Regions from separate parts of the Rhizobium laguerreae genome, predicted to be linked through region 1. Evidence: riboswitches for the same ligand, from Rfam matches in the RefSeq annotation. Region 1 holds a riboswitch; the other holds the start of a gene.
What was found. Region 1 has a riboswitch for cobalamin ahead of bluB (5,6-dimethylbenzimidazole synthase). Riboswitches for the same ligand answer to the same signal wherever they lie in the genome.
Positions count from the first base shown of each region.

Region 2: it holds a riboswitch for cobalamin, as region 1 does, so the genes downstream of both, cobU (bifunctional adenosylcobinamide kinase/adenosylcobinamide-phosphate guanylyltransferase) here and bluB (5,6-dimethylbenzimidazole synthase) in region 1, are expected to answer to the same signal.

Region 1 is NZ_JAAXQT010000001.1:1,155,182-1,160,650, reverse strand. Features, by position in the region: gene HFO71_RS05735 (DUF2865 domain-containing protein) at 93-1,190, shown strand; gene HFO71_RS05730 (SDR family NAD(P)-dependent oxidoreductase) at 1,307-2,053, opposite strand; gene bluB (5,6-dimethylbenzimidazole synthase) at 2,243-2,929, opposite strand; cobalamin riboswitch at 2,972-3,159, opposite strand; gene HFO71_RS05720 (methyl-accepting chemotaxis protein) at 3,528-5,402, shown strand; gene HFO71_RS05715 (hypothetical protein) at 5,461-5,469, shown strand, end outside.
Region 2 is NZ_JAAXQT010000001.1:992,678-998,146, forward strand. Features, by position in the region: gene HFO71_RS04920 (chloride channel protein) at 1-1,728, opposite strand, end outside; cobalamin riboswitch at 1,988-2,383, shown strand; gene cobU (bifunctional adenosylcobinamide kinase/adenosylcobinamide-phosphate guanylyltransferase) at 2,761-3,270, shown strand; gene cobW (cobalamin biosynthesis protein CobW) at 3,275-4,324, shown strand; gene cobN (cobaltochelatase subunit CobN) at 4,329-5,469, shown strand, end outside.

The DNA of each region.
Region 1 (5,469 bases):
CCCAGCTTATTAAGAGAAATACCCTAAGAGAACTGGCGGCGATCAACGCCGCAATCGACCGATCAATTCTTTGCTCATTCCGGGACGACGCCGTGAAACGCCGAAACCTGTCTCTTGCCCTTCTCCTTGCCTTTTCGGCGCCTGCCGCCGCGCAAAGCAGCGCTGTCTGTGAGGACCTGCGCGGCCGCCTCGCCGACTTGCCGCGATCGATCGGCAATGGCAACGGCCCGGAAGCCCGCCGATATGCCAGCGCCATGGCCGAGCAGAACCTCGAGCTGCGCAAGGTCCGCAACGATCTGCGCAGCTTTGGCTGCACGTCAGGCAGCATGGTGGTCGTCGGCGGCGAGAATGCCGATTATTGCACCGAGCTCTCGCAGGCCGAAGCCCGTATGATCGACAATATCCGCTATCTCCAGGACCGCCGCAACGTGCTGGCCGGCCAGAACGGTGCCAATGACGGCGCGCGGCGCGAACTGATTGCCGCTCTCGAGCGCAATGGCTGCAACAGCGAAAACTTCTACGCCCCGAGCGATCGCAGCGCCGCCGACCCCGCCCCTAGCGTCGAGGAACAGGCAATGCGCACCGATACCTTCATTCCGCTCGGCGGCGGTGAAGAGGTTGATCCGCGTTACGGCCTGCCGCGGGCAGACATGCTGTCGCCAGTCAGCACCATGTGCGTGCGCAGCTGCGACGGCGGCTTCTTCCCGATCAGCTCAAACGCCACGTCGGTTGATTTCGGCCGCGACGCCCAGACCTGCGCCAAGATGTGCCCGGGTATCGAGACCGAATTGTTCTATCGTGATGTGACGAGCACCGAAGCCTCGAACATGATCTCGGTCGCAATGGGCACGCCTTACAGCGCCATGAAAAACGCCTTTGCCTACAAGAACCGTACGCCCGGGGAAAAGTCCTCTTGCGCCTGCAATCTCACCGCCTATTACGAGGAGATGCGCGGCAAGCAGGCGGTGAGCGAACCGCCGCAGCAGGGCTCGATCACCACCATCCGCACCAACCCCACGGCGAAGAATCCCGCAGCCGCCGCGCCGCAACCATCCGTTCCCGAGCGCCCCTATGATCCGACGCAAAACCGTGTCCGTCAGGTCGGCCCGCAATTTCTGGCCGGAGATCAGGGCTCGATCGATCTCGCCAACCCAGCAACGTCAGGTCCGCAGCCGCAACAGCAGCAGTGATCGAACAGCTGGAACGGCGGTGGCCGAGCCATAGCGGCGTTATGCCGGGGTGCATGAGATGACGGCATGTCGCGTGAACGAGCGGCGGGATGTGAATGCGGACAGCTTGAGCATGGTCAGTAGGTCGTACGACCACCGCTCAGGTCGAACGTCGATGCGGTCGTGAAGGAGTTCTCTTCGGAGAGCAGCCAGACGGCCATCGACGCGATCTCATGAAGTTCAACAAAACGGTCGCGCGGAATACGGACGCGCATATATTCGATAAATTCCGGTGTCAGCCCGTCCAATATAGGTGTCTTTGCTGTGGTCGGCGTTACCGCGTTCACGGCGATCCCCGTCTTTGCGAGTTCCTTGCCAAGAGACTTGGTGAAGCCCAACACACCGGCTTTCGCTGCGCTATAGGCAGCGATGTTCGGATTTCCTTCCTTGCCCGCAACCGAGGAGATGTTCACGATCCGCCCGTAGTCGTGCTTCAACATGACCGGAACGACGTGGCGGCAGCAGTTGAAGGTTCCCGTGAGGCAGACATCGACAACGTCTTTCCACTCGATGACATCGTATTCAATCGTGGGCTTAACCGGACCGGTAATCCCGGCGGAATTGACGAGGCCGTCGATACGGCCAAAAATCTCCTCGGTAGTTGCCGCCGCGTTTTTGACTGATTGGGAATCTGCAACGTTGACGCCAAAAGCGACGGTGCCGGAGCCGAGAGCGGAAGCGCTGTCCTTCGCCATGTTTTCGTTCAGGTCCCAGATTGCCACCTTGCCACCAGACTGGATGACGCGCTCTGCGATAGCGTAGCCGATGCCGCGCGCACCGCCTGTGATCACGATGATGCGTTCCTTCAAGTCGATCATGTTCATTGGGCCGTTATCCTCCGATCGAGCCGCCGATAGCCGAATATCTCTTGGAATTTCCGGGATTCGCCTTCAGCGTATCGATATAAAGGCCTGGAATAAAGATACCTCACCGGCGTCGGCGACACCCGACATCGGTTTGCTCACCTTGACTGTCGTGACTGTGCGATTGAGGCCATGCTCCACCGCACTGCCCTAGGTGTTCAGTCCCCATCCATCATGGAAGACCAGATCCTCCAGCGGCAGCCGCTGCCGCCAGCCTTTGACGGAGAGTTCCGGCTCGTCATAGAGCCGATCGACGAAACCGGCGCAGAGCCAAGCGACCACCTCGATATACTCGGGTATGCCGAGAATGGTTTTCAGGTCGCCTTCGCGAAAAATGCTGACCCAACCGATGCCCACCCCTTCCGCCCGCGCCGCAAGCCAGAGATTCTGGATGGCGCAGACGGTCGAGTATGAATCCATTCTCGGATTGTGGGTGCGACCTAGCACCACGCTGCCGCTGCGCGTGGGATCGCAGGTCACGCATATGCCGAGCGGCGCCTCCACGATGCCTTCGAGCTTGAGAGCGCGGTAGGCCTGCTGCCGCTCGCCGGCAAACATCAGCGCCGCCTCCTCGTTGGCACTGGCGAAGGCATCCCGGACGCGCGCCCGCACAACGGCACTTTTCACCAGAATGAAATTCCACGGCTGCATGAAGCCGACGGAGGGTGCGTGGTGAGCGGCCGTCAGCAACCGCCGCACAACATCGTCAGGCAAGGGATCGGGCAGGAACTGGCTGCGAACGTCACGCCGCGTCATGATCGCATGATAGACGGCCTCGCGTTCAGCCACGGAAAAACCGGACGCCGCCGAAAGGGCATCCTCATCAAAAGGTCGCATCGTCAAATCCCCAACAACGCAACCGCCCCGCTGTCCGCGCGGATCGGTCTATCTTGCCAGGCCGGTCTTCTGACTGGGCGTCATCCGTCTGCCGCAGCCTTCCCGGCAAGAAGCCAGTGGCGTGGTGAAGCGGCAAACGTCGGCCTTACAGCGTTGGGCACGTTCCGGCTTTGCACCGGATTCCCGATTCTCCCGCCTGGACGGCGGGCACCTGACGGCGCATCTATTTCAGCAAACCGGCGCGGCGGCAAGCCGCGAACCAGATGGTTGATTCTAGCCGCGCGCGCCAAGCGGTGCCATCTGTCTCTTTTCTTCGGCCGGGGCGTAGGGAACACGGACGCGCGACATACCTCTTCTCCCCAGCGGAGCGAGGCAGATCTCCAGCGGGCGCAATAGCGAAATGACACGCGCGTGCTCCGGCATCCCATTCTACTTTATGATTTATTCACATATCAAACACACACTGCGTTTGCGCGTTTTGGGTTGCTATCCGGACATGGGCATGAGGGCTCGTGATGTGACCGTCAGCGTGGATGCCCGTATTGAGACGCCGGTCGGGAACATCTCCGACTGAGCCGCAATTCTAGGCTGCCGCGGAATGTTCCATTTTTTGAAAACGATGCCTCTGACCGCCAAGCTGGCGGCGATTATCGTTGCCGTCAACCTCTGCGGCATTTCCGCTTTCGCCACCTATACCTGGATGTACGAAACCCGGGCATTGATCGATGGCGCCAAGGCCAACTGGTCCAAGGATGTGGAGCAGTTTGCCTCTCTGGCCGCCGGCGGCGTCAAATGGGGCAAGGCGAATGCCGTCCGTGAAGCCTATTCGCTCTACCGCGACGACCCTTCGCTCGATCTCGTGCAGTTTGCCGCATTCAACGCGGAGCCTGCCGCCGTAGACGCCTGGACACGCGATGGCATCAACGGTTTGCCCGCACCGGCCGATCTGGCGAAGAGCCTCAGTGCCAAGCCGGAGAAAACGACGATCGACGACAGCGGAATATCCGCCGGTGTGGTCACGATCATCGCGCCGCTCCCGCTGGATAAATCAGGCAAGGCCACCGGCTATATCGTTACAAACTGGTCCGTCGAAAAAATCGCTGCTGAAGTCAGGCAGAAGGTTCTCATATCGCTGCTCACGCAGTCCGTGATCACCGCCTTGGCCGTCATCGCCTTCCTTCTCGCCATGCGCAGCCTTGTTGGCCGGCCCATCCGGATCATCAGCGAACGCATTAGCGCATTGCAGAAAGGCGATCTGGCTTCACCCGTGACCTACAAGGAAAACGGCGACGAGATCGGCTTTCTGGCACGGGCATTGGAAGTTTTCCGCCACGAGGCGATTGCGAAGGTCGAAAGAGAGCAAGCCGCTGCCGAGCAGAGCGCCTCGCTCGACGCCGAACGGGCGCGCAACGCATTGTTTACGGAAGAAGCCAGCAACACCCAGCGGCTGGTCATGACCGCTCTCGCAAAAGCATTGGAAAAGCTCGCTGCAGGCGACTTCTCGATACATCTGGCCGATCTTGGTCCGGAATTCGATAAATTGCGGCAAGATTTCAACAACATGGTCGAAGCGGTCGCGGCCGCGCTGACGGAGATCAAGGCCGCCTCCGTAGCGGTTGAAGGCGGCTCCAGCGAGCTGGCCTCCTCCGCCGATCAACTCGCCAAGCGGACCGAGCAACAGGCGGCAGCACTGGAACAGACCGCCGCCGCACTGGATGAGGTGACCACCACGGTCAGAACATCGTCGCAGCGGGCCGAAAATGCCGGGAAGCTGGTCGAGGAGACAAAGCGGAGCGCCCATGTCTCAGCGACGGTGGTGCGCGATGCAATCGGCGCGATGGACCGTATTCAGACCTCGTCTAGCCAGATCGGCCGCATCATCGGCGTCATCGATGAAATCGCGTTTCAGACGAACCTGCTGGCGCTGAATGCCGGCGTCGAAGCCGCGCGTGCCGGCGAGGCCGGCAAGGGTTTTGCGGTTGTCGCGCAGGAAGTGCGTGAACTCGCCCAGCGGTCGGCAAATGCGGCAAAGGAAATCAAGAACCTTATCAACGTATCCGGCCAGGAAGTTGCCGCAGGCGTCGGGCTGGTGAACGAAACCGGCGACGCCTTGCTGAAGATCGAGGAGCAGATCAACCGTATCAGCGACAGTATCGCTTCCATCGTTCAGTCCTATCGCGAACAGGCGACGGGTCTGCAGGAAATCAACGGTGCGATCAACCAGATGGATCAAGCGACGCAGCAGAACGCGGCAATGGTCGAGGAAACCAACGCGGCCTGCCAGGAACTGCTGCAGCAGGGACGCCTTCTGCAGGACTCGGCCGGCAGGTTCGTCGTCGGCGCGTCTGCGGCCAGCCAGCCCAGACCCGTTCAAGTCGCTCGCCAATCTCGTCCCGAACCGAGAGCCCCCGTACAGCGGCATGCAGGAAATGCCGCCATTGCCGCTGCTCCCGGCGCCTGGGAGGAGTTCTGACATCATCCTCGTTTGATAGCCTTAGTCTTCAGCAACCTATAATCGGAAGGAAACACTTATGAAGAAA
Region 2 (5,469 bases), 160 kb from region 1:
ATAACTTTCACTGAGCTGGCCGATCACCTTGCGTTCGATCAGGTTGTTGACGACTGCGAGCGCTTCGCTTTCGCTCTTGTCGAAGATCGCCGCCGCCTGCCTGGCATTCATCTGCGGCTGCAGGAAATCGTTGCGGTAGTGGATGAAATCGGCAAGCGTCTTGCCCTCGTCCTGCGCGTCGGTCGGATTGGCGTAGATCTCCGGCACCAGCACCAGGCCCGCATATTTGTCGCTCTCCTCGACGAGGATGACGCGCTGGGTCGAGCCGATCGGGAAGGCCTGCTTGAATTCCCCCAGAGAAATGCCCGCCCTTGCCGTCTTGACGTCGGCGCGCATCAGCTTGTCGACCGTCAGATTGCGGATCCAGCCGACATCATGGGCGCTGCGGATGCTTTCTCCGCGCAGATGAAAGCGCCATGTGGCGAAGGAGTAGCCGAAGGTCGAGCGCACGACGAGCGAGGAGGTGATGACGGCGGCGAGCACCAGCGCCGTGATCGGAAAATCGCCGGTGATTTCGAGCGCCAGGAACGTCATGGTCAGCGGCCCGCCGATGACGGCGACGGCAAGCGAACTCATGCCGACCACGGCATAGATGACGGGCGTCAGCGTCGCATCGGCGAAATAGGGGCCGCAGTAAGCAAAGAGTTTGCCGAGCAGGGCGCCCATGAATAGCGAGGCGAAGAACAGCCCGCCCCTGAAGCCGGAGCCGATCGAGATCGCCGAGGCGAAGGATTTCAAGAGGAAGAGGCCGATCAGCGTCGGGATCGCCACCTCATGGGAAAGGTTGAGATGCAGCGCGCCGTGGCCGGCCGAGAGCACCTGCGGCGAGATCATCGCCAACAGCCCGACGATGATGCCGCCGAGTGCCGGGCGGAAGGGCGGGGCGATCGAGCTCTTGCGCGCCAACTCCTCGACAAAGGCGACGCCCTGCATGATCAGGATGCCGACACCGGCGCAGAACGCACCGAGCAGCAGCGCCGGGACATAATCGGCCGGCACGACCGAGCCGAAGCTGCCGATATCGATGGTGAAGTCGCTACCGGCGAGCAGCCTTGCGACCAAGGTGGAGACAAGGGCGGAAACGACGACAGGCGTCAGCGAGACGATCGTATAGGTGCCGATGATCAGCTCGAAAGCATAGAAGGCCCCGGTCAACGGCGCGTTGAAGGCGGCGGCGATGGCGCCCGCCGCGCCGCAGCCAACGAGGGTGCGCAGGTCCGAGCGGCGAAGCTGCAGCTTCAGCCCGAATTTCGAGGCGAGGCCGGCGGCAAGCTGGGTATAGCCGGCCTCCAGGCCGACGGAGGCCCCGAAACCGTTGGAGATCAGGTTCTGCACGGCAACGATGATGCTGTCGGTCAGGGACAGGCGGCCGCCATGCAGCGCATTGGCCTCGATAGGGTCGACCATCGGCTTCTTGCGCCGTTTCGCCAGAACCAGAAGCAACAGGCCGAGCAAGGCGCCGCCGATGACGGGGGCGGTGAGCAGCAGCATCTTGTTCTCGATCTCGGAGGAGCTCAATCTTTCGCTGTCGGCGATGCCGAAGACCAGCTGATGCAACTCGTTGGAGACGTAGCTCATGCCGGTGACGGCGAGACCCGAGATGATGCCGACGACGGCGCCCGCCAGCGACAGGCCGACCTCGCTGCGCCGGGTCAGCGCCCGCAAGCGTCCCGGATCGAAGAAAACACGCAGCGCGCGGAAACGGCGCCGATCCAATTTCATAAGCATGGCAAGACAACTAGGCAGGGAGAGGCCCGGTCAAGGGCGAAGGCGAAGGCGCAGTCCGCTTGCGACGCAATTGCGGCGAAAACCCGGCGGGCGGGATAAATATTTGTGACGTAAGTCTCTGATAATGACGATGTTTTAGGTAGAGTAAGTCGTGTTGGAGCAGGCCATACCGGGTGGCCGTCAACTGGTCGACCGCCAAGCCCGGTTGACTTCACCCCTGCGCTTGCCTAACCATCCGGATAACGGATGGTCGACTGACCATCCTGACATAACGGATGGTTCCGGATCGGTGTTACGCCCTTCCGGATGAAAAGGGAATGTGACGGGGCGGACCCAAGCCGGGCGCCTTCATCACAGCCGACCCCGCGACTGTAGAGCGGTCAGGGTCTTCCATCCGGCATCAGGCCTTTCGGCTGACGGCTTGCAATAGTGCAAGCGGGCGGGATGGACGACATGCCGGAAAAGCCACTGGATATGCATGGTGATCAACCGGGGTCGGACGCCTCTCAAGTCTACGAATCGTCCACCTTTTCACTGATGCAGCCGGGAAGGCGAGGATGATCCGCTGGCACGATCAGGGCGACCGGTTTCCGGTCTGCCCCGATCGCGGCCGATAACCGCGAGCCAGGAGACCTGCCATGCGTGCCGGGCGAGAAGCCCACACTTGGGCACTATGCCCGTTGCCAGCACGGAGGTTGTCTTGGCTGAACGATTGAATTCGGCGCGGCCTAGTGCGGCGCGCGCGACGCCTCCAAGCAGCGCTGCAAGAGCAGCGCTTTCGGCCACTTATGTCGAATGCTGGGTACCCCCCTCTGTCCTGCCGGACATCTCCCCCACAAGGAGGGAGATCGGCAAGCAGCACAACGGTCGTCCTACGTCAATTGTTTGGAGAAAAGCTCTCGGCGATTCAATCTCCCCCCTTGTGGGGGAGATGTCCGGCAGGACAGAGGGGGGTGTCACACCCTCAGTAGCCGAGAAAGGTGCATTCAGAGCAAGCCACGACTACGCACTCTCCGTGAGGGGCGTTTGAGTATGACCGCCACCTTCATCCTCGGCGGCGCACGCTCCGGCAAATCCCGTTTCGCCGAAGACCTCGTGGCGGCAACCGGTCTCGATCGTCACTACGTCGCCACCGGCCGCGCCTGGGACGAGGAGATGCAGGCGCGCATCGCCCAACACAAGGCCGACCGCGGCCCATCCTGGACGACGCATGAAGAGCCGCTCGATCTTGTCGGCAAGCTCGCCGCCATCGACGGCGAGGGGCGCATCGTCCTGATCGATTGCCTGACGCTCTGGGTCACCAATCTGATGACGGAGGAGCGGGACGTGGCGACGGAATTTGCCGCCCTTGCCGATTTCCTTCCCGCCGCGAAAGCGCGGCTCGTTTTCGTTTCCAACGAGGTCGGTCTCGGCATCGTGCCCGACAATCGCATGGCGCGGGATTTTCGCGATCATGCCGGCCGCTTGCACCAATCGATCGCGGCGAAGGCCGCCGAAGTTTATTTCATCGCGGCAGGCCTGCCGCTGAAAATGAAGGGTTAAGTCCATGAACCAGCAAAAAATTCCTGCAACCGTCATCACCGGCTTTCTTGGCGCCGGCAAGACGACGATGATCCGCAACCTGCTCACCAATGCCGGCGGCAAGAAGATTGCGCTGATCATCAACGAATTCGGCGATCTCGGCGTCGACGGCGACGTGCTGAAGGGCTGCGGTGCGGAGAATTGCACCGAGGACGACATCATCGAGCTCACCAATGGCTGCATCTGCTGCACGGTTGCGGACGATTTCATTCCGACGATGACGAAGCTGCTCGAGCGCGAGCAGAGGCCCGACCATATCGTCATCGAGACCTCGGGCCTTGCTTTGCCGCAGCCTCTGGTCGCCGCCTTCAACTGGCCCGATATCCGCACGCAGGTGACCGTCGACGGCGTCATCACGGTGGTCGACAGTGCTGCCGTTGCCGCCGGCCGTTTCGCCGATGACCATGATGCCGTCGATGCGCGCCGTGCCGAGGATGAATCGCTCGATCACGAAAGCCCGATCGAGGAGCTGTTCGAGGATCAGTTGACCTGCGCCGATCTCATCGTGCTCAACAAGACAGACCTGATCGATGCCGCCGGTCTTATCAGGGTACGCGACGAGGTCGCCTCCCGCACCGTCCGCAAGCCCGTGATGATCGAAGCGAGGAATGGCGAGGTGTCGGCTGGCATTCTGCTCGGCCTCGGCATCGGCACGGAGGACGATGTCGCCAATCGCAAGTCGCATCACGAGCTGGAGCATGAGGACGGTGCGCCGCACGACCATGACGAATTCGACAGCTTCGTCGTTGAGCTCGGACCCATTGCCGATCCGGCCGGCTTCATCGAAGCGCTGAAGGGCATCATATCAGCCCATGACGTGCTGCGCCTCAAGGGTTTCGTCGATGTCTCGGGCAAGCCGATGCGCCTGCAGCTCCAGGCCGTCGGCAGCCGCATCGACCATTATTTCGACCGCGCCTGGACGTCTGGCGAAAGGCGCGCCACACGCCTCGTCGTCATCGGCCTGCACGAAATGGATCAGGACGCGGTGAGAGCGGCGATCGAAGCGCTGGCCTAACCCGATGCATCTGCTTCTGGCTCAACAGGGAACGATCAGTGACGGCGAGGAGGCGATCGACCTTGGGCAGACGCCGGGCGATATCCTGTTCCTGTCGGCTGCCGACAGCGAGCTTGCCGCGATCGCAACCGCCCATCGCGAGCGCGGGGCGGGGCCTTCGCTCCGGCTCGCCAGCCTGATGAGCATGAAGCACCCGATGTCTGTCGATACCTATGTGGAGCGCACGGCGCGGCATGCCAAGCTGATCATCGTCCGTGCGCTCGGTGGCGCCAGCTATTTCCACTATGCGCTGGAGGCGCTGCATGCGGCAGCAGCGCGCGCCGGTGCGCTGATCGCGGTGCTGCCGGGCGACGCCAGGCCGGATGCGGGGCTTGTGCCTTTCTCGAATATCGGGCTCGACGACCTCAACGCGCTCTGGGCCTATCTGATCGAGGGCGGCGATGCCAACGCGCAGGCTTTTCTTGACTATGCCGGGGCGATGCTGTCGGGCGCCGAGAAGCCGGCGCCGGCCGTGCCACTGATGAAGGCGGGTATCTGGTGGCCGGGGCGGGGGTTGATCGGGGTCGAGGAGTGGCGGCGGGTTGTTGCTGCGGAGGTATCTTCGCGTGTGGCTGTCCCTTTGTCGGTCGAGCTTGAGACACCCCCCTCTGTCCTGCCGGACATCTCCCCCACAAGGGGGGAGATCGAGGATGAGAGGTCTCGCTCCATCTCCTCGGCCGAAGGTACGGCATCCTCCAACGTTTCTTTTGTGGGAAGCTCAAGCGACTTGCCGATCTCCCCCCTTGTGGGGGAGATGTCCGGCAGGACAGAGGGGGGTACTACGAACTCGACGCAACAGGCATCTCCCATCGTCGCCATCAGCTTCTACCGCGCCCTCGTCCAAAGCGGCGAGACCGGGCCGATCGAAGCTCTGATCGAGGCGCTGACGACACTTGGCCTCCGGCCGCTGCCGGTCTTTGCCTATAGCCTCAAGGATCCGGTTTCGACAGGCATTCTCGAAAGCGTGTTTTCGACGCTGAAACCCGATGTCGTCATCAACACGACGGGCTTTGCGGTCTCGGCACCGGGTGCGGACCGGCAGCCGACGGTGCTGGAGGCGAATGAGGCGATCGTGCTGCAGGCGATCCTGTCGGCCTCGTCGAGGG